3 regions of the Sphingobium sp. B12D2B genome follow, and region 3 is predicted to be linked to each of the others. Evidence: predicted binding sites of a transcription regulator. Region 3 holds the regulator's gene; each other region holds the start of a gene.

Region 1 (8,066 bases), 420 kb from region 3:
CGGCCCTTGCCAAGGCCATGGCGTGCCTGAGCGACGCGGAAGCGGGTGCCGATCAGCTCCGCATAAGCCCCGGACCCGCGCATGCGCGTGCCGAAATTGGGATCATTGTCGCGCCCGCCCCGCATCGACTGAATGAGGCTCATCACCTTGGCGGCCCGGTCTGGATAATGTGCCTCGAGCCAGTCCCGGAATAACGGCGCGACCTCGAAGGGCAGCCGCACCGGAATGAACGAGACCGATTGCGCGCCCGCCTCTGCGGCCGCCGCGACAAGCGCCTCGATCTCATGATCGTTGATCGCCGGGATCATCGGTGACAGGCTGGCATGGGCCGGCACCCCCGCCTGTGAGAGCCCGCGGATCGCCGCGAGCCGACTGGCAGGCGAGGGCGCGCGCGGCTCCAGCTTGCGGTGCAGCCCGGCATCCAGCGTGGTCAGCGAAATCGCCACCGCGACCAGCCCCTGCGCCGCCATCGGCGCCAGCAGATCGAGATCCCGCAACACCCGGTTGGATTTGGTGGTGATCATCAGCGGATGGCGGCAGTCCGCCAGCACCTCGATGCACGCCCGCGTGATGCGATACCGCGCTTCGATGGGCTGATAGGGGTCGGTGTTCGTCCCCATCGCGATGGTCTTCACCAGATAAGCACGCTTGGCGAGTTCCTGCCGCAGCAGCCTGGCCGCGTCCGGCTTGGCGAACAACCGGCTCTCGAAGTCCAGCCCCGGCGAGAGATCGAACCGGGCATGGCTCGGCCGCGCAAAGCAATAAATGCACCCATGTTCGCAGCCCCGATAGGCATTCACCGATTGCTCAAACCCAATGTCGGGGGAATTGTTCCGGGTGATGATCGTGCGCGCCTGCTCCAGCGTCACGGTGGTGCGCAGGGGGGGCGGCTGATCCTCCTCGTCCGCCAGTCGCGCATCCAGCCAGTCGCCATCCACCTCGCGCGCGGGCAGGTGGAAACGGCTCGATACCTCGTTGGCCGGGGCGCCGCGCCCCTTGATCGCACTCATGCGTCAATAGAACATATGAAGAACATATCTGCAATAGGCTTTGCGGTGTGGCGATGTCCGCTTCATCGCGATAAGGCCGTGGCGGTAACGAGCAATGGGGACGACGATGAAGACGACCGCTTGGATTTCCGCTGCGGCATGTGCGTTTGTGATGATGACGGCGCCCGCTCATGCGGCCGATGAGGAACCGTGCGGCAAGGGGCTCGTCTGCGCCAATGCGCCCGAGACGGTGGTGAAGGCGATCCAGGACGCCGGCTACAAGGCCAGCCTGAGCAAGAGTGAGTCGAGCGGCAACCCGATGATCACCAGCGCGGCGAGCGGCTACAACTTCAACATCTATTTCTACGAATGCGAGGACGGCAAGAACTGCGCCTCGCTGCACTTCTCGACCAGCTTCGTGGATGACGGCAAGAACACGCCAGAGCTCGCCAATTTGTGGAACCGCAAGAACCGGTTCAGCCAGATGGCGGTGGACGAGGATGGCTCGCTCGACCTGACTTATGACGTGACGACCTATGGGGGCCTGACCCAGCGCAATTTCGCCGATGTCGTCGATTGGTGGCAGACGATGCTCGGCGCTCTCAACAGCTTCTTCCGCGAGCAGGGCCATATCGACTGACGGGCTTGCGCGATAAGGACAATTTCTGTGGGTAAGAGGTTTTAATCTCTTTTCATCCGTCCAGATGGGCGTAACCTCATGATGTTCTCCGTGAACCGAGAACCGTATCGAGGAGGCGCCCATGACCTAGCGATATTCACCTAAAGCATGTCATTCGGTCGATATGAAGACACGAAACGACGAGGATCTTTGGAGCGAAGCGCAAACGGTAAATCCATGCGCGCCTAGCCCTCGTACAGGTTGTTTCTCAAGATCCGATATCGCCCGATCGGTCCCACCTTTTTTAGGAGGTCGCCATGGCGTGTCTCAATCCTCTCACGAAAATGGGCTCAGATGGCCGTTGGCGTTGGTATTTTTCCGACGCTTTCGGAAACGCTATCTTCGAGTCCACTGGCATCTTCGCTTCGCGATCCGATGCCTTGAGGGATTTTGAAGCTATGTTGCCGATCATTCGGCAGCAGTTGATCTAATCTAACTTTGTTCACGGGGAACGCGGGCGGCCTCAGGCTGCCCGCAACACCGGGAGAAAAATTGTGGAAGTGGGAAGTATTCTGGTTGGGTTAGTTGCCTTGCTTATTGGGCTTGCTATCGGCTGGCTGATGCGCGCCCGCATGGCTGCCCCGGTAGAGGCCGAGCGCAAGGCTCTTGCCGACCGACTCGCCACCATTGAGGACATGCGCAACGCCGCGCTGCGCGACCTCGCGGTGGCGGCGAGCCGGGCGGAAGAAACGGACCTGTTGCGCGCGAAATTGGAGGACACCGATCGCGCGCGGGACGAGGCCGAACGGATGCTCGCGGCTGTGCAGGCCGATCAGAAGGCGCGGATGGAGGGCTTCGAGGCCCAAATTCGCGCGCTGGGTGAGGCGCGCGAGCAATTGTCTGCGCAGTTCAGCGAGACCGCCGGCAAGTTGCTGAACGAGGCGCAGCGCATGCTCATCGAGCGCGCCGATCAGCGCTTCCATCAGGCCCATGAGAAAAGCGAGGCCAGTCTCAAGGCGCTGTTGCAACCGGTCGAGACGACGCTGAAGCGCTATGAGGAAGGCCTCGGTAAGGTCGAGAAAGAGCGGGTGGACAGCTACGCCGCGCTGCGCGAGGCCGTCGAGCAGGTGCGGTTGGGCAGTGCCGAGGCGCGGGTGGAGACGGCGCGACTGGTGAATGCGCTGCGCTCCAGCCCCAAGGCGCGCGGGCGCTGGGGCGAGCAGCAATTGCGTAACGTGCTGGAAATGGCGGGGCTGAGCCAGTTCGCCGATTTCCGCTCGGAAGTTTCGGTGGATACTGCTGACGGGCGCTTGCGCCCGGACGTGATCGTGCGTCTGCCCGGGGGGCGGCAATTGGTAATCGACGCGAAGTGCTCACTCAATGCTTATCTGGAAGCGGCAGACGCTGTGGATGAGGTGGTGCGCACGGGGCATCTTAAGGCTCATGCCAGCGCAATCCGCAACCATGCGCAGCAGCTCGGTGCCAAGGACTACTGGACGCATTTTGGTCAAGCTGCCGATTATGTGGTCATGTTCATTCCTGGCGAGCATTTCCTCACTGCAGCGCTCGAACAAGACGATGGTTTGTGGGAATGGGCCTTCGAGAAGCGCGTCTTGCTGGCAACCCCGACCAATCTGGTTGCCATTGCGCGCACCGTGGCGAGCGTCTGGCGTCAGGAAAAAATGGAGGAAGAAGCGCAACAGGTCGCGGCTTTGGGTAAAGAGATGTATGAACGGCTCGCGGTGGCAGCCGGGCATCTCTCATCGCTCGGACGTAGTTTAAACGGATCAGTCGCGAGTTATAATAAGTTCGTCGCCAGCTTTGAGAATCGCGTGCTAGTGACTGGCCGGCGTTTTAAGGAGTTTAGCGTGGAAACTGGGTCGAGGGACATTGATGTCATAGAGCCGGTCGAGGCGCTTGGGCGCTTGCCAGCGCCATCACCCGTCGAAGGCGCCCCTCAAGAGGCCGATGCCATGGCCGGCGAGCGAGTGACAGGGCGCGCGGACTAGCGTCGTTCGACCAGGTGGCCTTCCGAAAGCGACGTCAGCACGATGTCGCGCACGGCATGCAGATCCTCGACGATGTGGGCGCACAGGTCCTGCATTTCTGATGTGGGCGCCATCAGATCCGGCACCATCACCGTCATCATGCCTGCCGCGGCTGCAGAGCGCACGCCATTGTGCGAATCCTCGAGGGCTAGGCAATCGGCGGGCGCGATGCCCAATCGCTCCGCGGCGAGGAGATAGGGATCGGGCGCCGGTTTTCCCGCCTGATAATCGCCGAACGCGACGACATGCATGAACCGATCCGCCAAACCATGATGCGCCAGATGATGCCGGACCTGCTCATGGCCTGAGGATGTGGCGATCGCGCGGGGCAACCCCGCTGCATCGAGCACATCGAGCAAGGCCACGACGCCGGGCTTGAGCGGCAAGTCCTGCGCCACGAACTGGTCGAAATAGGCCCGCACGCGATGCCGAAAATCATCGGCCGGAAAATCGCTGCCGAAATGGTCGAGCAAGTGCTGGCGCGCCGTCGGCCATGGGCACCCCAATGTGGCATTGAACAGCGCCTCGGTGATCGTATGACCGCCCTCATCGCCGGCGGAAAACATCGCCGCGCGATAGAGCATCTCGGTGTCGAACAGCACGCCGTCCATATCGAACACCACGGCTTTTGGGGGGCGGTCCAGCTTCATGCCTGCCTCATAGGCAGAGAGCAGGCGGGTTGGAAGCGCTGCGGTCTCACCGCCCTTCCAAGGCGCGCAAAAGCGCCTATGATCGTGACCATCAAGGGCAAAAGGAACGTCCATGTCTTTCAACGAAGCGTCCAACGAAGCCATTGCGGCCTCCCAGATAGACGCGACCATCGATGCGGCGCTGCCCGAACTGCTGGAGATCTACCGCGACCTGCACGCCAACCCGGAACTGAGCTTTCAGGAAGTACGCACCGCGGCGACGCTGGCGGCGCGGATGCGGGCGCTTGGCTTTGCCGTTACCGAGCAGGTCGGGCAGACGGGCGTCGTGGCTGTGCTGGAGAACGGCCCCGGCGCGGTGGTGATGATCCGGGCCGACATGGATGCGCTTCCGCTCGAGGAAAAGACCGGTCTGCCCTACGCCTCAAGGGTCCGGGCGACGACGCGCGACGGCATCGAGAGCCCGGTGATGCACGCCTGCGGCCACGATACTCACATGACGGCCTGGACCGGCGCGGCGCAGGCGCTGATTGGGCTGCGGGCGCGATGGTCGGGGACGCTGGTGATGATCCTGCAGCCGGCCGAGGAGATCGGTCTGGGCGCCAAGGCCATGCTGGACGATGGGTTGTTCACGCGCTTCCCCAAGCCGAGCCATGTCCTTGCCTTCCATGACAGCGCCGAGCTTGCATCCGGCACCATCGGCTACACGCCGGGCTGGATATTGGCGAATGTGGACAGCGTCGACCTCACCGTGCGCGGCCAGGGCGGCCATGGCGCCTATCCGCACAAGACCATCGACCCGATCGTGATCGCCGCGCGCATCGTCACCAGCCTGCAGACGCTGGTCAGCCGCGAGTGCGATCCGCAGGAGGCGGCCGTGGTCACGGTCGGCAGCTTCGTCGCCGGCGCCAAACACAATGTCATTCCGGACGAGGCAAAGCTGCTGATCACCGTGCGCAGCTATTCCGATGAGACGCGCGGGCGCCTGCTGGGCGGCATCGAACGGATCGCGCGGGGCGAGGCGATGGCGGCCGGCGTGCCGGAGGACCGGATGCCGATCATGGCGGTGGAGCAGGATTATACGCCCGCCACCTACAACACGCCGCAGTTCAGCGATCATGTCGCGGGCGTGCTGCGCGCCCATTTCGGCGCCGATCGGGTCCGCCAGGTGCCCTCGGTAATGGGCGGGGAAGATTTCGGCCAATATCACCGCGCCGATAGCAGCATCGAGAGCATGATCTTCTGGGTCGGAGGGGTGGACCCTGACAAGGTGGCCGCTGCGCAGCGCGGCGAGATCAGCCTGCCGTCGCTCCACAGCCCGCTCTGGACGCCCGATCCCCATGCGGTGATCGGCACGGCCGCAAAGGCGCTGACGGTGGCGGCGCTGGATATTTTTGGGAAATCGTAGGCTGACTTTGCCGGGGGGCATAGCTTATGTTTTTCGGTTCGAAATACGTTGGTCCGAAACAGCAAAATGCGGACCTTTAGGTCAGATTTCGAAATGCTGGCCAGGAAGCTCATCCTCCCCCTGCTGATCATGTTCACCGCGGCTTGCTCTAACGCGCTGCCAGATGACCAGTCCACGACTGATGCGCCGTCTCACGCCCCTCAAACGCAGGCGGAAGTCGCACCCATTGGCCGCGTCAACGACTTCGCCAACATCATTCCGGACAAGCAAGAAGCGGCACTTTCCAAGCGTCTGGCGCGGTTCGAGAAGACCACCCGTCATCAAATGGTTGTGGTGACCGTCAAATCTCTGGGCGGGCGGGATGTTTCAGAGTTCACCCGTGACCTTGCCAATGCATGGGGGATCGGCCGCAAGGATTATAATGACGGCGTGGTTCTGCTTGTCGCGCCTCACGAGCGGCACGTGCGGATCGAGGTTGGCTATGGGTTGGAACAAGCGTTGCCCAACTCACTTTGCAGAAAGATCATCGCCGAACGGATATTGCCGCGCTTCCGAGCGGGGCAGATGAGCATCGGGATTGACGCCAGTGTGAGCGCCCTGATTGACATTTTGACAACGCCGCGCTGAGCGGCCGGCCTCCCGCTTCGTCCGTCAAGATCACGCGCGCCTCAATAATGCGGTTTGCCGTCGTCGCCGCCAAAACCGGACTGCGGCGAGAAGTTTTCCGCGTGGGCAGGGGGCGGCGGTGCGGGAACATCCTCGGCGACCGGCTCGGGAAGCGAGACGCGAGCGGACTCCACGTCCAGCGTCGGGTTGGCATCGAAGAGGGGATCGGTCGATCCGGGCGCCTGTTCCACCATCGGCGGGGGCGGTGCCTCCGGGTCCGGCTCGGACTGCGCCTGTTCCACCGACGGTTCTGGGGCCTGCCCGCCGTTTGCCGCCACCTCTACCGCCGGGTCCGAAGGGAGGACATTGCTGATGCCCATCACAAGCATCGGGCCACCGATGATGAAGGCGAGGGCGATCAGCAGATAGATGCGGTTGGGCATGAATGGCTCCGGCTCGTCCGGTCTTCGCGGACGTGGGCATGATAAGCAAACAGGCTTAGCATCCGGTAAAAATCGGCATCGCGCACGGGCAGTCTGCGACGTTCAGCATATTTTTGCTATTTGACCATAAGTCGGACGGGTGTCGGATCATCTTACACTGACCTGTAAAGCGGGATGGCGGAGCTGCGGCGTGGGCGGCGTGATCTTCACGGCCGCGCAGTCGCTTAGCCCGGGGGGGGGATGCACATGGCTGTCTGGCTGATTGCCGGCCATCTGGGTCACGCGCTCGCGGCGATCCTGTTCGCCACGCTCGCGATCCTGATTTCGCGGCAGCCCCACCGGATTGCCGCGCCGCAGTTCGTCATCGTCGCGCTGGCGCTGACGGCGCTATGGTCGCTGCGGCACGCCTTTGTCGGCTTCAGCCCGCTCGGCCAATTGAGCGATGGAGTCACCGAGACCATGCGCAACGCGGCCTGGCTGGCGGCACTGGCCAGCCTTTCGCGGGTCTGGCGACCGGGCGGGCGGGCCGGCCCCAAGGTCGTGGTGCTGGCTCTGGCGCTTGTGCTCGCTGTTCAGCTGATTTTCGATCTGCAGATGGGCGAAGGCATTCGGTTTGATCGCCGCATTCTCGTTTATTTCGAAATGACCTGGATGTTGCGCGCTGCCTTCGCTCTGGGCGCGCTGCTCCTCCTGTTTCGCTGGAATACCGGGCGCGGTGACCCGGAATCGGCCCGCCGCGAGGGCTGGCTGGCCGCCGCGCTGGCCTGCATGTGGGCCTATGATTTCAACCATTATCTGCTGGTCTGGTTCGCCGAAGGGAGCATGACCCCGCTCGCGCCGATGCGCGGGTTCGTGATGGCGGTGCTGGCGATCATGCTCGCATTGGGCCTGCGCAGCGACGGCACGCGCGCCTTCGCGCTCTCGCGCACACTGAAGACCCGGCTCGTCTCTGCAGGCCTCGCGCTGTTCTATATCTGCGTCATCCTGCTGCTGGTCGGCTTGCTGAGCGGCATGAGCGCTCCCATGGCGCGCATCGTCCAGTTCGCGCTCCTGTTCACCCTTGCCGTCGCGGTCCTGGCCTTTCTGCCGTCGGCATCCATGCGCTCCTGGCTGCGGGGCGAAATCTCCAAGCATGTGTTCGCGCATCGATATGACTATCGCAGCCTCTGGCTCCGCTTCTCCGCCACGATGGATGGCGGAGACACGGATGACACCAGCCTCGATTGCCGGATCGCGCGGGCGATTACCCAGGCGGTCGATGCGCCTGCCGGTGCGCTGTATCTGAGGCAGGATGAGCATCTGGTCC
Region 2 (8,066 bases), 1.1 Mb from region 3:
CGCGAGGGCGGTGGCACGCCATGCAAAGCGGATCATCGCTCAGTTCTCCCCGCCGGACCCGGCGTCGCGCAGATCGCCCTGCCAGCCGCTGTCGGCCTCATAAGGCGCGAATTTGAAGATCGCCTCCACCTCGTGAATCTTGCCGCCGCGCACGCCGAGGATTTCCGCATTGAGCAGCGAGACCGGCTGGCGCGGCTTGTCATGGCAGATGGTGCCATAGCCGGGGATCTCGTTGCACCGGCCGTTCTTGTACCAGCGCATGACATAGACGCCGAAGACGAGCTGCTTCTCTTCATCGAGCAGGAGGAAGCGGCGCGGCTCGACCGCGTCGAGCTGGTCGAACAGGTGCAGGCTGATCTGCTGGCCGCAGCCCATGCTGCCGAAATGCGGCTTGGGCACGCCCGGGATCGTGCCGATGGGATAGTTGAGTTCCGCATTGCCGCTCATCGCCATGCGGTTCTCGATCCGCTGGCAATCCTCCGCATAAAGGGAGCCGTCGGCCGCGAGCAGCGCGTCGAAATTGGCATTGGCCGTCTCGATCATCTGCTGGCGGGTCAGCCGCTCGGCGGGCGGAACGATATTGCCGAACGACGCGCGCGGCGCCGGCACGATGGATGAGCCGGGCACCCGCCCGCGCCCGAGAATCGTCTCCACCTCGGTGATCTTGCGATCCGCTACCTTGAGGCGTAGCGCGATGGTGACCCTGCCCTCTCCCTCCAGCACCTCGCCGATATAGCCGACGGTGCCGCTCACCGGATCGGCGAGGTCGATGCGATAGGTACCAAGGCCGGTCGCCGTCTGCCACAGGCCCGCGCCGAGACGGACCTCCTGCGCATCCTCCGTCGCGCGATATTGCCCTGCCATCGGCGCCCGGGCGGGCGCGCGGGCGACCATCGCGGCCAGATATTGGTCCATGATCTCGGTGAGGCAGGTGCGGTCACAGGCCGCCGGGGCAGCGGGTCCGGCAGCCATCGCCCGGGCGGCGAGCAGGAGCGCGGCCATCATGGCCAGCCCCCGGATGGGACGCGCGATCATGGCTGCACGGGACGCGGGCGGGGCCGGATGCGGGTGATCTTGCCGCATGGAATCTCGTAGAGCAGCACGCCGCGCAACCGCCAGTCATCGCCCGCCTTCAAGGGCCGTGAGCTAAAGTCCGGCCAGTCGCTGGTGGCCTGGAAATGCGCTTCCAGATCGACCGTCGCGCCCTGCGGTTGCACCTCGATGGCGTGCGGGGTCACATGCTCCTGCAGCCCACGGGCATCGACGTCGCGATAGAAGGCGATGATGGCATCGCGCCCCTTGAGATCGGGCCACTTCCCGCCTTTCACGAGGACGACATCGGCGTCGTAATAGCTGGTGAAGCAGGCATAATCGCGCGCATTGAAACAGAGGAAATAGCGCTCGAAATCGGCCTTGGTCATGCCGGGCGACGGGCAATTTTCGGCCGCCACAGCCGGTTGGGCGAGCGATCCGAGCATGGCAAGCATGAGCGCTTTGCCGACGGCTGACCTGAACCGCATCCCCTGTAACCTCCCCCTCATGACGCAGCATCCGCATGTAGCGGATAAATCGTGATACGTCGTTGTAGTTTATTCCGTCGTGCAAGGCTGCCTTGTCAAGCGAAATGCCCGGCCAGCACACGGCCCTTGCGACCTTCTGACGGAGGCTGGGCGGGCCAATGATCGTTCGACTCCAGTGGCTTGGGCAGCGATCGGACAAGCTGCCGGAACGATCCCTTGACCCTGCTCAGAATAGGAACATAATAGGAACATATGAGACTCGCCCCTGCCCTTTTGTGCGATCACGCGATGCCGGATGCCCCCTCCCGAAAGGCGTTCGGCATCGCCGCGATCGATACGCTGCTGGGCGGCGGGCTGGCGCGCGGGCGGGTGCATGAAGTCTATGCCGCAGAGGTGGACGATGTCGCGGCAGCGGCGGGTTTCGTCGTCTCGCTGGCGACAGGTTTGAGCGAGGCCGAGGGCAAGGTGCTATGGCTCCGCGAGCGACAGGCGAGCCGAAAAGGCGGCGTGGCGCAGGGCCATGGCTGGGCCGAACTGGGCGGCGCCCCCGGCCTGGGGCTGATCGGCACCGTCAGGGACGGCATGGATCTGCTGCGGGCGGCCGTGGATGCCTTGCGCTGCTCTGGCCTGAGCGCGGTCGTGGTGGAAGGTTGGGGGCCGATGCCCGCGCTGGACCTGACCGCCAGCCGCCGCCTGACTCTGGCGGCAGAGAAATCCGGCGTGACATTGCTGCTACTGCGCCCGGACGCGCCGCCCGTGCCCAGCGCGGCACAGACCCGCTGGCAGGTGGCCGCCGCACCTTCGCTCGCGCTGCCGGGCAATGCGCCCGGACTGCCGACCTTCGATGTGACCTTGCTGCGCCAGCGTTCCGGCCCTTGCGGCCTTTCCTGGCGGCTGGAGTGGGACCGTGACCGACGCTTGTTCCGTGAAGCGGCGCTATCTGGCGCTGTGGTTTCCGCTCCTGCCCACAGAAAGGCTGCGGATTCAGCAGGGGATCGACAGCGCGGGGACCGGCGGGCAGCCTGACGGGCCGCTGGTTCTCGTCGCCAAGATCAAGGGCGCATTGCGGCTGTGCGCCGTCGATGCGCAGGCCCGCGCGCTCGGCATCTCGCCGGACCAGACGCTGGCCGATGCCCGCGCGCTGCAGCCCGACCTCATCGTGGCCGACATGGACGAAGAGGCCGACCGCCACTGGCTGCAGCGGCTGGCCCGGCATTGCATCGCCTGGTCACCGCATGTCACCCTCGCCCCGCCCGATGGGATAACGCTGGATATTGCGGGAAGCGACCATCTGTTCGGCGGCGAGGCAGGCCTGGCCGCGCAGGCCGAGGATGCCTTCGCCGCGATTGGCATGAGCGTGCGCATGGCCACAGCCTCTACCGCGCAGGGCGCGCAGGCGCTGGCCCGTCATGCCCGCCTGCCCGTCACCAGCGAGCGGGAGGCGCTGCGGGCACTGCCCGTGCTGGCGCTGGGGCTGGACGAAGAGGCGACGCTCGCCTTGCGCCGGGCCGGGCTGAAGACCATCGGCGATCTGGCGTCACGGGCCGCCGCCAGCATCGCCGCGCGATTCGGGGCGGACGCGGTGACTGCCTTGCGCCGCCTGCTGGGCGAGGAGCAGGCGCCGATCGATCCGCTCGCACAGCCCGAGCCACTCCATTTCGAGCGCCGTTTTGCCGAGCCGGTCGCCTTGCAGGCCAGCATCGCCGGCTGTTTTCTCGACCTGCTGCGCGAGGCGGCCCGGACACTCGATGAGCGCGGACTGGGGGGCCGGCGCTTTGTGCTGACATTGTTCCGCAGCGATGGGGCGCGCCATCGGCTGGCAATCGAGACCGGTCTGCCCACGCGCGATCCGGCGCCGGTGTTGCGCCTGTTCGACGAACGCATCGGGACGCTGGCCGACCCGCTCGACCCCGGTTTCGGCTATGACCGCATCACCTTGTTCCTACCCGTCACCGAGCCGCTCGGCACCAGCCAGCCGGCTCTGGATGGCAGCGAGCAGGATGCCGGCGCGCTGGCCGATCTGATCGACCGGTTGAGCACTCGGCTGGGGCCGGCCAGCCTGTGTCGTCTTGAGCCGCAGGACAGCCATATTCCCGAACAGGCGCAGCTTGCCTTGCCGGCGATCCACGCCCGTGCGCCCCTTCCATGGCCCACGCCGCCGGTGGGCGAGCCGCCCTTGCGGCCGCTGTTCCTGTTCGATCCGCCGCAGCCGGTGGAGGTGATCGCGCAAGTGCCGGACGGCCCCCCGCACCGCTTCCGCTGGAAACGCAGGCTGCACGAGGTGCGGCTCTATGAAGGCCCCGAGCGGATCGCCTCCGAATGGTGGCGGCGCAAGGGCGGTGAAGCCCCTGGCAAGGCCGGGCTGACGCGGGACTATTACCGAATCGAGGACGTGCGCGGGCGACGCTACTGGATCTTCCGCCACGGGCTTTATGATGAAAAGCCCGATCCGAACTGGTATCTCCACGGGCTGTTCGCATGAGCGACCCGCCCCCTTTCGCAGAGCTGGTCGCGGCCACCAATTACAGCTTCCTGCGCGGCGCTTCGCATCCCGCACATATGGTGGCGCAGGCGCATCATCTGGGCATGGCCGGGCTGGGCATTGCGGATCGCAACACGGTGGCCGGCGTGGTGCGCGCGCATGTGGCCTGGCGGGAGGTCGGCGGGCCTGCCACCGGTTTTCGCCTCGCCGTCGGTGCGCGGCTGGTCTTTGCGGACGGGACGCCGGATATCATCGCCTATCCCGCCACCCGCCATGGCTGGGGTCGGCTGACGCGGCTGTTGACGCTGGGTAACCGCCGCGCGGAAAAGGGTGATTGCACGCTCAATCTGCCGGATCTGCTCGATCATGCCGACGACCTGCTGCTGATCGCCACCGGACGCGACCGGAACCTGCTGGAGCGGCTGACGGAGGCGCGTCCCGGCGCGGTGTGGCTGGCCGTCACAATGCAGCGCAGCGGCGCGGATGCGCGGCGGCTGGCGCAGACGCAGGCTCTCGGCGCGGCTTGCGGCGTGCCTCTGCTCGCCACGTGCGATGCGCTCTACGATCATCCCGATGCGCGACCGCTGCACGATATCCTGACCTGCATTCGCGAAGGCACGACCATCGCTGCGGCGGGCCACCGCCTGCTGGCCAATGCCGAACGGCATCTCAAGCCGCCTGCCGAAATGGCCCGCCTGTTCCGCACGTGCCCCGAAGCGGTGACGGCCAGCACCAACATCCTTTCGCGCATCGCCTTCACGCTCGATGACCTGCGCTATGAATATCCGCACGAACCGGTGCCCGAAGGCTGGCAGCCGCAAGCCTGGCTGGAACATCTGGTGCAGGAGGGTGGCCGCGAATATTTCCCCGATGGTCTGCCCGAAAAATACCAAGCGGTGCTGGATGAGGAATATGCGCTGATCCGCAAGCGGAACTACGCTTATTACTTCCTCACCGTGCACGATATTGTGCGCCATGCCCGCAGCCTCGAGCAGCCGATCCTGTGCCAGGGCCGGGGCAGCGCGGCCAATTCGCTGGTCTGCTATTTCCTCGGCATCACCCCGATCGATCCGGTGCGGGAGAAGCTGCTGTTCTCGCGCTTCCTCTCGGAAGAGCGCCATGAACCGCCCGATATCGACGTGGATTTCGAGCATGAGCGCCGCGAGGAAATCATGCAGTATATCTATGCCCGCTATGGTCGCGAGCGGGCGGGCATTGCGGCCACGGTGATCCACTATCGCCCACGCAGCGCGATCCGCGAAGTGGGCAAGGCGCTGGGCCTGACCGAGGACGTGACCGCGCGGATCGCCTCGACCATCTGGGGCTCCCCCGGCGGCAGCCGGGTGCCCTCCCCGCGGATCGAGGAGGCCGGATTTGATCCTGACAATCCCGAAGTCGGCCGCCTGCGCACGCTGGTTGAGCGCCTGCTCGAATATCCCCGCCATCTCTCGCAGCATGTCGGCGGATTCGTGCTGACCGAGAGCCGGCTCGACGAACTGGTACCCATTCACAATGGCGCCATGCCCGATCGCACCTTCATCGAATGGGACAAGGACGATATCGACGCGCTGGGCCTGATGAAGGTGGATGTGCTGGCGCTCGGGATGCTGACCTGCATCCGCAAGAGCTTCGACCTGCTGCGCACGCATGGCCTCGCCGACCTGACCCTGGCCACGGTGCCGCGCGAGGACAAGGCGACCTACGCGATGCTTCAGCGCGGTGACAGCATCGGCACCTTTCAGGTCGAAAGTCGCGCGCAGATCGCCATGCTGCCAAGGATGAGGCCCAAGGAGCTGTACGATCTGGTCATTCAGGTGGCGATCGTCCGCCCCGGACCGATTCAGGGCGGCATGGTCCATCCCTATTTGCGCCGCCGCAACAAGGAGGAGGCCGTGGCCTTCCCCAGCCCTGCCCCGCCGAACGATCCCAACGAGCTGCGCGAGGTATTGGGCAAGACATTGGGCGTGCCGCTGTTCCAGGAACAGGCGATGAAGCTGGCCATCGTCGCGGCCAAGTTCACGCCGCCCCAGGCCGATGGGTTGCGGCGGGCCATGGCGACGTTCCGCCATCACGGAACGGTGCATAATTACCAGAGCCTGCTGGTCGAAGGCATGGTGGCGCGGGGCTATGAGCGGGACTTTGCCGAACGCTGCTATCAACAGATCGAGGGTTTTGGCGAATATGGCTTTCCCGAAAGCCATGCGCAGGCCTTTGGATGGCTCGCTTATGTCTCATCATGGCTGAAATGCCGCCACCCCGCCGCGTTCACCTGCGCCCTGCTCAACAGCCAGCCAATGGGCTTCTACGCGCCCGCGCAGCTGGTGCGCGATGCGCAGGAGCATGGCGTTGAGGTCCGTGCGGTCGACGTGAATGCCAGCGAGTGGGATAGTACGCTGGAAGGGCCCGCTGGCAGTGTGCTGGCGCTGCGGCTGGGATTTTCACGGATCGACGGCTTCCGGCAGGGATGGGCCGAGACGATCGCACAGGCCCGGCAGGCCGGCGCGTTCGTTTCTATCGAAGATCTCGCCCGGCGGGCCAGCCTGCCTCCCCCGGCCTTGCGCAAGCTGGCCGATGCCGATGCTTTTGGCGCGCTGGCGGAGTCACGCCGCGATGCCTTGTGGGAGGTGCGCCGCACGCCGCCAACCCAGCTGCCGCTGTTCGCCTTTGCCGATGCGCCGGAACTGGGCCGCGAAGCCGATCCGCGCCTGCCCGCCATGCCGCTCTCCGAGGAAGTGGTGGCCGATTACCAGACCGCGCGGCTCTCGCTGAAGGGGCATCCGATGCAGTTTCTGCGCGCTGCGCTCACCCGCGAAGGCGTGCGATCCTGCGCGGCCGCCAATGCGCTGCCCGATGGCCGCAGGGCGCGCGTCGCCGGCGTGGTCCTGACCCGGCAGCGGCCCGGCAAGGGCAATGCCGTGTTCATCACGATCGAGGACGAAACGGGGATCGTCAACGCGCTGCTCTGGGCACGCGATCTCGACAAGCAGCGCCGCGCCGTGATGGCCGCGCGCCTGATGCTGATCGAGGGCGAAATCCAGAAGAGCAAGGAAGGCGTAGTCCACCTGATGGTCCGGCGGGTGATCGATCGCACGGCCATGCTCGATGACCTCGCCGATCATCCCCCCATGGCTCCGCAAACCGCGCGCGGCGACGAAGTCCGCAACCCGCAGCGCCCCCGCCTCAATGACCATCCCCGCAATGTCAGGATTCTGCCGAAATCACGCGACTTCCACTGAGGCCCGTCTAGGGCATGTGTGTGTGTGTGTGTGTGTGTGTGTGAAGTCCTGGAGGCCCGAGCCGGAATCGAACCGGCGTATACGGATTTGCAGTCCGCTGCGTCACCACTCCGCCATCGGGCCTCGGGGGTGGTCGAGGGAGCGCGGCTAGCTCAATTCATTCGGCAACGCAACTTGCTTTGCGCCATGACGGACGGGACAGGTGCGCAGACTGCGTAGGGGCATTAAAAAACTTTTCACTGTGCGGTGCAAAAAAGCTAGAGAGGCTGGCAAAGCCAATTACTGTATTGCTCATACAATACAGCCATGTCATCAGGGAGCTTATGACCGAGCAGACTTTCAAGGCGATGCGCCGTGCGATGGTGGAAAGCCAGTTGCGCACCAGCGACGTCAACGATCCTGTGATCCTCGAAGCGATCCTCGCCGAACCGCGCGAACTTTATGTGCCGCAGGAGCGGCGCAGCGCAGCCTATATCGATCGGGCCGTGCCGCTGGCCAATGGCCGTGCGCTCAACCCGCCGCTCGCCACCGCGCGCCTGCTGGTCGAAGCCGCCCCGCGCGCGGGCGAGAAGGTGCTGCTGGTCGGCGCGGCGACCGGCTATGCGGCGGCGCTGCTGGCGCGGCTTGGCTGCATTGTGGTGGCGATCGAGGACGATGACGCGCTGTTCGCCCACGCCAAGGCCGCGCTGGCCGGTCACGCCGGCGTCACGCTGCAGCAGGGACCGCTGTCCGCCGGCTTCGCGCAAGGCGCGCCTTATGATCTGCTGTTCGTCGATGGTGCCATCGAGGAGCTGGACGAGGCGCTCATTGCGCAATTGCGCATCGGTG
Region 3 (8,066 bases):
TGGACAGCGCCCGCGACTTCGCGCCGGAGCGGGCGCAGGGCGGCAATGTCTATGAGGCAGTGGCCAAGCATCTGGAACAAAGCCAGCGCAAGGGCCGCAAGCGCATCATCGCCAGCTATTCCATCGGCGCGCGCGAGCGGCTGAAGGGCTTGCTGGAAGATCATAAAGTGCGCGGCGTCATGCTGGTGGATAGCTGGCAAGAGGCGCTTGGCGCGCCCGCAGGCCGCGTCGCGCTGGCCGTGCTGCCGCTCGACCACGGCTTCGCCAATGCCGAGCTGGAGGTGCTGACCGAGCAGGACATGCTCGGCGATCGTCTGGTGCGGCGCCAGAAGCGGCGCAAGAGCGCGGACGCTTTCCTTGCCGAACTTGCTACCCTCACGCCGGGCGATCTCGTCGTCCATGTCGATCATGGCATCGGGCGCTATGAGGGCCTGACCTCGATCCCGGTCGGCAAATCGCCGCATGATTGCGTGGCGCTGGCTTATGCCGGCGGCGACAAGCTCTACGTGCCGGTCGAGAATCTCGACGTGCTCTCGCGCTACGGTTCGGGTGAGGATGCGGTCGCGCTGGACAAGCTCGGCGGCGAGGCCTGGCAACGCCGCAAGGCGCGGATGAAGGAGCGCATCCGGGAGATCGCCGGAGAGCTGCTTGCCACTGCTGCGCAACGGGCCCTGCGGGCTGCGCCTGCCTATGAGGCGGAGAGCGCCGGCTATCCCGCCTTCGTCGACCGCTTCCCCTATGAGGAAACGGAAGATCAGGATCGCGCGATCAGCGATGTGCTTGACGATCTGGCCGCCGGCAAGCCGATGGACCGGCTGGTTTGCGGCGATGTCGGCTTCGGCAAGACGGAGGTCGCGCTGCGCGCCGCCTTCGTTGCGGCGATGGCCGGCGCGCAGGTTGCGTTGATCTGCCCCACGACCCTGCTCGCGCGCCAGCATCACCTCAATTTCGAGGAGCGGTTCCGCGGCTTCCCGCTCAAGGTCGGGCGCCTCTCCCGCCTTGTCGGCACCACCGAGACCAAGGCGACCAAGGACGGCCTGGCCGACGGCACCATCGACATCGTCATCGGCACCCATGCCCTGCTGACCAAGGGGCTGGAGTTCAAGCGGCTCGGGCTGGTGATCGTGGATGAAGAGCAGCGCTTTGGCGTGGTCCACAAGGAGCGCCTCAAGCAGCTCAAGGCGGACGTCCACGTCCTCACCCTCACCGCAACGCCGATTCCGCGCACCCTGCAAATGGCGATGAGCGGCCTGCGCGAGCTGTCCGTCATCCAGACGCCGCCCATGGATCGCCTCGCCGTGCGCACCTATGTCATGCCGTGGGACGATGTGGTGCTGCGCGAGGCGCTGCTGCGCGAGCATTATCGCGGCGGGCAGACCTATTTCGTCGTGCCGCGCATCTCGGACATGCCGGACATGGAGGATTTCCTCCGCGAGAAGGTGCCCGAAGTGCGCGCCATTTCCGCGCATGGCCAGATGTCGGCCAGCGAGGTGGAGGAGCGCATGTCGGCCTTCTACGAGCGCAAATATGATGTGCTGCTCTCGACGACCATCGTCGAATCCGGTCTCGATATCCCGAGCGCCAACACCATCATCATCCATCGCGCCGATCGCTTCGGCCTCGCGCAGCTCTACCAGCTGCGCGGCCGCGTGGGCCGATCCAAGACGCGCGCCTATGCCTATATGACGACCCCGGTCGACCGACTGACGACGGAGACGGCCGAAAAACGGCTGAAAGTCCTGTCCGATCTCGATACGCTGGGTGCCGGCTTCCAGCTCGCCAGCCATGATCTCGACATTCGCGGCGCGGGCAATCTCGTCGGCGACGAGCAGAGCGGCCACATCAAGGAGGTCGGCTTCGAGCTTTACCAGTCGATGCTGGAAGAGGCGATCATGGAAGCCAAGGCCGGCGGTGCCGCGCTCGCCCCGGCACCGGACAAGTCCTCGCCGCAGATCAATGTCGAGGCGCCGATCATGATCCCGGAGGATTATGTGCCGGATCTCGACCTGCGCATGGGCCTCTACCGCCGCATCAACGAGCTGGAAGACAAGGGTGCCATCGAGGCCTTCGCCGCCGAGCTGATCGACCGCTTCGGCCCGCTGCCCGACCCGACCCAGAATCTGCTGACGCTGATCGACGTGAAGCTCAATTGCCGCAAGGCGGGCATCGCCAAGATCGACATCGGCCCACGTGGCGCGCTGGTGAGCTTCCAGAACGACCAGTGCCGCAATCTTCCGGGCCTGATCGGCTACGTCCAGAAGCTCGGCGCCATCGCCAAGCTGCGGCCCGACAGCAAGCTGGTGATCCAGCGCGCCTGGGGTGATCCCAGGGCACGGTTGAATGGGGCGCTCAAGCTGAGCCAGGGGTTGGCGAAGAGTATTGGTTGAGGGGTGGATTACCGCGACAGCGCGCGATGTGGGTATGTGTTGGCACGACGCCGTAGGGTCGGAAGCAGAGAATCCGGATTGTCAGCTTTCCATCGCCCTGAAGAGCCATCATGGCTCATATCGATAGAAACTGCCCGCCTCCGAAAAGCTGTGGCAACCGGCCTTCTTCAACCTTCACCGTTCCTGCTGAGTAGGATCTGAGGTGCGCAGCAGGCGCGTATCGAAGGGCCGTCTCGAAGCATCCCAGTGCACGGGCCGGCCCTTCGATACGCCGCTTCGACAAGCTCAGCAGCGACTGAGGACGAACGGAGGGAGCGCCCACAATGGCGTCGCGCCTCATCAGTCCGCATTCAACACCATGGTCGGACCACAGCCGTAGCCGCTTTGAAGCGGTGACGAAGGATAGACGAGCGGCCAGTTTGGGCGTGGGAAGCAGACATTGACCATTTCAATCGATGCGTGGAAAATCGGTGTAAGATGAAGCGCTGGTCAGACCTATCACCAACCGCACGAACTGGCATGGGTATAGTAGCGCTGGTGGCGATACGCTTTGGATCGGGCAAGCATGGTTGATGGGCCTTTTTAGCTTGTCAACTGAGCGATCACTAGAAGGGGCACCGCCGGCTTTTGAGCAAACGACCAGCAGCGATGTCGAAAGCCTGAGCTTCTGTTTGGGAAAGAACTACAGTGGTCGATTGGCACTGGCCCATGTCCGTTCACCCTCCTCACCGGCTAAAGCTTTGCGGTACAGGAACAGGTCGCAGCATATCGTAGTGGATGTTTTTCCTTCGGGGGATCGAACGAGCGTTAGGTTATACAAGCTGAATGGTCGGGCGTTGGCTGCAATCCATCGCAAGGCTGTGCAGAGTTGCATTCCAGAAAACAATTTCCCTGCTGCGGGCGACCCTCGGAACCGGAATTTCTACGCAAAGTGAATGTCCGCAACGGCGCCGTATCCGGACAGGCAGGTATTTTTAAGCCGCACCGGATAGCTGACGTTCTCACCGTCAACCCAGCCTGATGACCGCCCCTGGAAGCGTCCCGCCCGAACCGTCCTACTCAATCCATAGCCCATGCGCCCGGTGCCAGTCTTCCAGCCCCTCGTCTGGATAGCCGTCGAAGCACTGGTCATCCGACCCGATCTGCGGCTCGACCCAATTCGCCTTTGATCCGAGCATCATGTGCACCAGCGACGGCGGCTTGGGCAAATCGCTGTCGATCGCGGAAGCGAAAGGGTGGAGCAGGTCGGGATACTCCGGGCTGAACACCCAGAGCGCGCTCGCACAGGCGGGGCAGAAGTGTCGCTCGCCGGTGCTGACGCGGCATCCGCCTTCGCCATCGTCCAGCGTAGCGTGATAGACGGCGGTCTCGCCTTCCACCTTGAGCGTGCGCTTGTCGGCGTGGAGATTGATGGCATAGCCGCCACCGCCGGCGGTCTTGCGGCAGATCGAGCAATAGCAACGCAGAAATGGCACCGGCGCGTGGCTGTCGACGGAAAAGCGCACGGCGCCGCATCGACAGGAACCTTCGAGCTTGAGGGGCATGGCACAGTCCTCCCTTGTGATCGTCTCTCAAGCTGAACCGCTGCCCTCCCCGCCGGTTCCCTCAGCGTCCATCGCGCGCTTCCCCTTGCGGCCACTTAATCCTTGATCTGCGCGCGCATCCTCCGCATGGCGAGCGCGCCCGGTGCCCGGCCCATGTCCGGTGGCCGCGTGCCCTGGCAGGAGATGTCCGCCCGTGATCGTTCGCAACCGCCTTGGCTTGCTCGAAGTGCTGTTCGCCTACCGCGGCACGATCATGCCGCATATCCAGCATCGGCTGGCGGGCATCGCCGTGGCCAGTGTCGCGGCCATTCTCGCGGCCCGCGCCTGGCCCGGGCTGTTCGCGCAGATCAGCGGCATTCCATTCGCGCTGATCGGCCTGTCGCTCTCTATCTTCATGAGCTTCCGCAACAGTGCCTGCTATGATCGCTGGTGGGAGGGCCGCAAACAGTGGGGTGCGCTGATCATCGCGAGCCGCTCCTTCGCACGGCTCACGTCCTCGCTGCCTGAGGAGGAGCGCGCCCCGCTGCTCCGCGGCGTCTGCGGCTTCACCAACGGTCTTGCAGCCCGCCTGCGTCAGCACGACGAGGCTGCCGCCATCGGCCGGTGGGTGAACGATGGACCATGGCGCACCTCCCCGAACCCGACCGACACGGTGCTTTATGAGATGGGCGCACATTGCCTACGCCTCGCAGCCGACGGGCAGATCAACCCCATCCACCACTCGCTCATCGAGGGCCAACTCAAGGCGCTCAGCGATGTGCAGGCGGCCTGTGAACGGATCGCCAGCACGCCGGTTCCGTTCACCTATTCGCTCATCCTCCACCGGACGACCTATGTCTTCTGCCTGTTGCTGCCCTTCGCCCTGGCTGGTTCGCTGGGCTGGTGGGCCCTCATTCCGGTGCTGGTGGCGAGCTACACCTTCTTCGGGCTGGATGCTTTGGGCGATCAGCTGGAAGACCCGTTCGGCTATGATCCCAACGATTTGCCGCTCGATGCGATGACGCGGACGGTGGAACGCGAAATGCTCGCCCGCCTCGGCGCGACCGACCTCCCCGCACCCATCGCGCCCGATCAGCACATCCTGACCTGATCGCTCGCTAGCGCAAGGCTAGAGCGCACCGAAACCTGAGATATTTGGCCGATCCGTGTTGACGCGGCTCGATTCGTTTCCTAAACGTTCTCCGTCCGTTCCATATTGGGGAACCACTCATGTTGACCGCCAAGCAACAGCAACTGCTCAGCTACATCAAGCAGCATCTCGATCAGGGTGGCGTCTCGCCCAGTTTCGAGGAGATGAAGGAGGCGCTGGACCTCAAATCGAAGTCCGGCATCCATCGGCTGATCAGCGCGCTGGAAGAGCGCGGCTTCATCCGCAGGCTGCCCAATCGTGCGCGGGCGCTTGAAATCCTCAAACTGCCCGATGGTATGCCCGTGGCGGAGCGGACGGAAGAGCCGGCGGCGGCCACCAACGTGACCCCGCTGCGCAAGGCGGCCACCGCGCCGGCGCGGACGATCTCCATCGCCGCCAATGACGTGATCGAAATTCCGCTGCATGGGCGCATCGCTGCCGGTCTTCCCATCGAGGCGATGGAGAGCGACACCATGTTGCCGGTCCCGGCCGCGTTGCTGGGCGCCGGCGATCATTACGCGCTAGAAGTCTCCGGTGACTCGATGATCGAAGCAGGGATTTTTGACGGTGACTTCGCGCTGATCCAGCGGACCGAAACGGCGCGCGATGGCCAGATCGTCGTGGCCCTCATCGACGAGAATGAAGCGACGCTCAAATATTTCCATCATGACGGCCGCAAGGTGCGGCTCGATCCTGCCAATCGCGACCATGAGCCCCAAACCTATGAGGCGCGGCAGGTGCGCATTCAGGGCCGGCTCGCAGGGCTCTTGCGGCGCTATAACTGAGGCGGGCGATATGGGACGCCGGCTCTAGCGCGAACTAGTGCTCACGATCCAGGGATGGCGGCTGCGCGGGTCGTGGCCCGGCACGATCTCCCGACTGTCGAGCAGGATCAGTGCACCGCCCATGGCATTCAGCGCAGGCCGATCCAGCTTTGCCCAGCGCGGCACACATCCCGGCGGCAGGCGCCGGTCAGCGATCACAAGATCGGCCTGCGCGCAGGCGGCCACCAACTCGGGATAGGGAACGAGCAGGCGCGAGCGACTGATCAGCAGGTGAACCGGCGGCTGGCCGGTACGGCCCGGCAATGTCATCGCGCACATGTCCCGCGTGCATCGCGTGTCCGGCGCCTGCGTCAGGGACGCAAACTCACCGTCATAGGCGCTGGCCTCGGCCAAAGTGGTACGAACATAATCCCCGCTTCGGTTCCGCAACAACGCCATGCGCCCATCGCCCAGGCGCACCGCCACATGATGACCATCGGCGGTGACCAGCACATCGGCGGACGGCGCTAGAAATGTCAGGAAAAAGCCGAGCGCCGCCAGAGGCAGGCCCCACCATCGCAGCGCCGTGTGCCAAAGCATCAGCCACAAGAGGCCGATCATGGCGAGCGCAAAGGCCAGTCCGCTGGAGACGGGCAGCGACAGCGTGGCAAAGGGCTGACTGGCGACAGTATGCGCAATCCAGAGCAGGAACTTGAGCGCCACGCCGACAACCCACCAGACCGGCGCCCCCAGCCCCACAGCGTCGAGTAGCAGCGCGAGCACTTCGGCCGGCATCACCACGAAACTGGTCAGCGGAATGGCAATCATATTGGCCGCAGCGCCCAGCAGGCCGGAGCGATGAAAATGAGCGAAGGCAATCGGCGTCAGCACCAGTTCCACCAGCAAACCTGTCGCCAGCAAGGCGCCGAGGCTGCGGGTCCAGCGCTTTATCCGCCCCTCGTCGCGTCGCTCGAACAGCCGCCGTGCAGGCGGATATTCGTAAAGCGCCACGATGGCGGTCACGGCCATGAAGCTCATCTGAAAGCTGGGGCCGATGACAGCCTCCGGCCAGAAGATCATCACGATCAGCGCGCCGGTCGCGATCAGTCGCAGCCCGATTGCCTCGCGGCCCAGAACCATGCCCGCGATCACCAGCAGAGCGGCAATGCAGGAGCGGATCGTCGGCACCTGCGCCCCGGTGAACACAGTGTATCCGATGCCCGCCGCGCCGCCCACGCAGGCGGCGATCATCAGCACCGGCCAGCGCAGCGCAAGGGTCGGCGACAGCGCAAGCAGACTGACCATGATGAGAATCACGCCGCCGATCAGCGCGGAAACGTGCAAGCCACTGATCGAGAGCAGATGGGCAAGCCCGCTGCGCCGCATCGCGTCCGCATCCGCCTCGCTGATCCAGTTCTGATTGCCCGTGGCGAGCGTGATCGCAATCGTCCCTTCCGGCCCCGGCAACCGCGCGGCGATGTGGTGGGCGAGTGTCGCGCGCGCATCCCCGCCAGCGGTTGCCGCATCGATGCGCTGCACTTTGCCGAGTGCCCGCCCGGTAGCGCCGAGGCCGGAAAAATAGGCCGCCCGCGCAAAATCATAAGCGCCCGGCAGGGCAGCCGGTGCAGGCGGCATCAGCCGCGCGCGTAGGGCAATGCGGTCGCCAGCGGCAATCTCTTCGCCCATCTGATCGGGCGCCGCGTTGATGCGGACCCGCGCCGGCAGGTCAGGGCGGGACAGCGGCGCGACCTCCAGCCGCACCAGTCCCCGGGCAGCCAAGGGCGTTGCCGAGAGGACTCGAGCCTCCATCTCCACCACCGCGGCGCGCGAAAGTGGCGGCTGCGCCACGAGCAGCGCTTTGGCCCAGATCAGCAGACAGCCCGCCGCCAACAGCACCGCCCCGATGGCCAGCGCAGCAGGCAATCGCCCTCCGCGCCCCACGGCGCCAAAGGCAGCGGCGGCGCCCAGCCAGAAGGCGATCCACGCCATCCACTGCGGTGGCGCAGGCAGCGTGAACCAGGCGATAATCCCGGCGCCCAGCAGGATCGGCACCCACAATGGCAGTTGCGCCCGCTCAGCCTCCAGCACCGATTCCGCTCGCGCATGAAGCCGTCCCAACCAGACACTGCTGCGGCGCAACAACGGTATTTGTCGAGCCGGAAAAGGCGTGCTAGGGGCATTCTCGTTCACTAGGAAACCCACCCGCGACATAAGGGAAAAGCAGGCATAGCGTGGCAGAAGG

What was found. Region 3 encodes LexA, which represses DNA repair genes until DNA is damaged. Its sites were predicted from a motif close to GTTCCNCNCTTGTTCT; they were not measured.
Region 1: M2335_RS09975 (PA0069 family radical SAM protein) is a predicted target of LexA. The motif match lies at 1,019-1,034, and genes of this name have one in related genera.
Region 2: M2335_RS13125 (ImuA family protein) is a predicted target of LexA. The motif match lies at 1,755-1,770, and genes of this name have one in related genera.

The regions. Positions count from the first base shown of each region.
Region 1 covers NZ_JAOQOH010000001.1:2,091,142-2,099,207, reverse strand. The annotation lists gene M2335_RS09975 (PA0069 family radical SAM protein) at 1-1,010, opposite strand, end outside; gene M2335_RS09970 (YbjN domain-containing protein) at 1,117-1,629, shown strand; gene rmuC (DNA recombination protein RmuC) at 2,241-3,617, shown strand; gene M2335_RS09960 (HAD family hydrolase) at 3,614-4,306, opposite strand; gene M2335_RS09955 (amidohydrolase) at 4,419-5,711, shown strand; gene M2335_RS09950 (TPM domain-containing protein) at 5,805-6,338, shown strand; gene M2335_RS09945 (hypothetical protein) at 6,380-6,760, opposite strand; gene prsK (XrtA/PEP-CTERM system histidine kinase PrsK) at 7,007-8,066, shown strand, end outside.
Region 2 covers NZ_JAOQOH010000001.1:2,774,568-2,782,633, forward strand. The annotation lists gene M2335_RS13110 (hypothetical protein) at 1-36, opposite strand, end outside; gene M2335_RS13115 (hypothetical protein) at 40-1,005, opposite strand; gene M2335_RS13120 (nuclear transport factor 2 family protein) at 1,032-1,520, opposite strand; gene M2335_RS13125 (ImuA family protein) at 1,773-2,546, shown strand; gene M2335_RS13130 (Y-family DNA polymerase) at 2,428-4,002, shown strand; gene M2335_RS13135 (error-prone DNA polymerase) at 3,999-7,238, shown strand; tRNA gene M2335_RS13140 (tRNA-Cys) at 7,288-7,361, opposite strand; gene M2335_RS13145 (protein-L-isoaspartate O-methyltransferase family protein) at 7,562-8,066, shown strand, end outside.
Region 3 covers NZ_JAOQOH010000001.1:1,670,243-1,678,308, reverse strand. The annotation lists gene mfd (transcription-repair coupling factor) at 1-2,387, shown strand, start outside; gene M2335_RS07950 (GFA family protein) at 3,443-3,931, opposite strand; gene M2335_RS07945 (bestrophin family protein) at 4,125-5,021, shown strand; gene lexA (transcriptional repressor LexA) at 5,141-5,845, shown strand; gene M2335_RS07935 (ComEC/Rec2 family competence protein) at 5,870-7,942, opposite strand; gene gltX (glutamate--tRNA ligase) at 8,056-8,066, shown strand, end outside.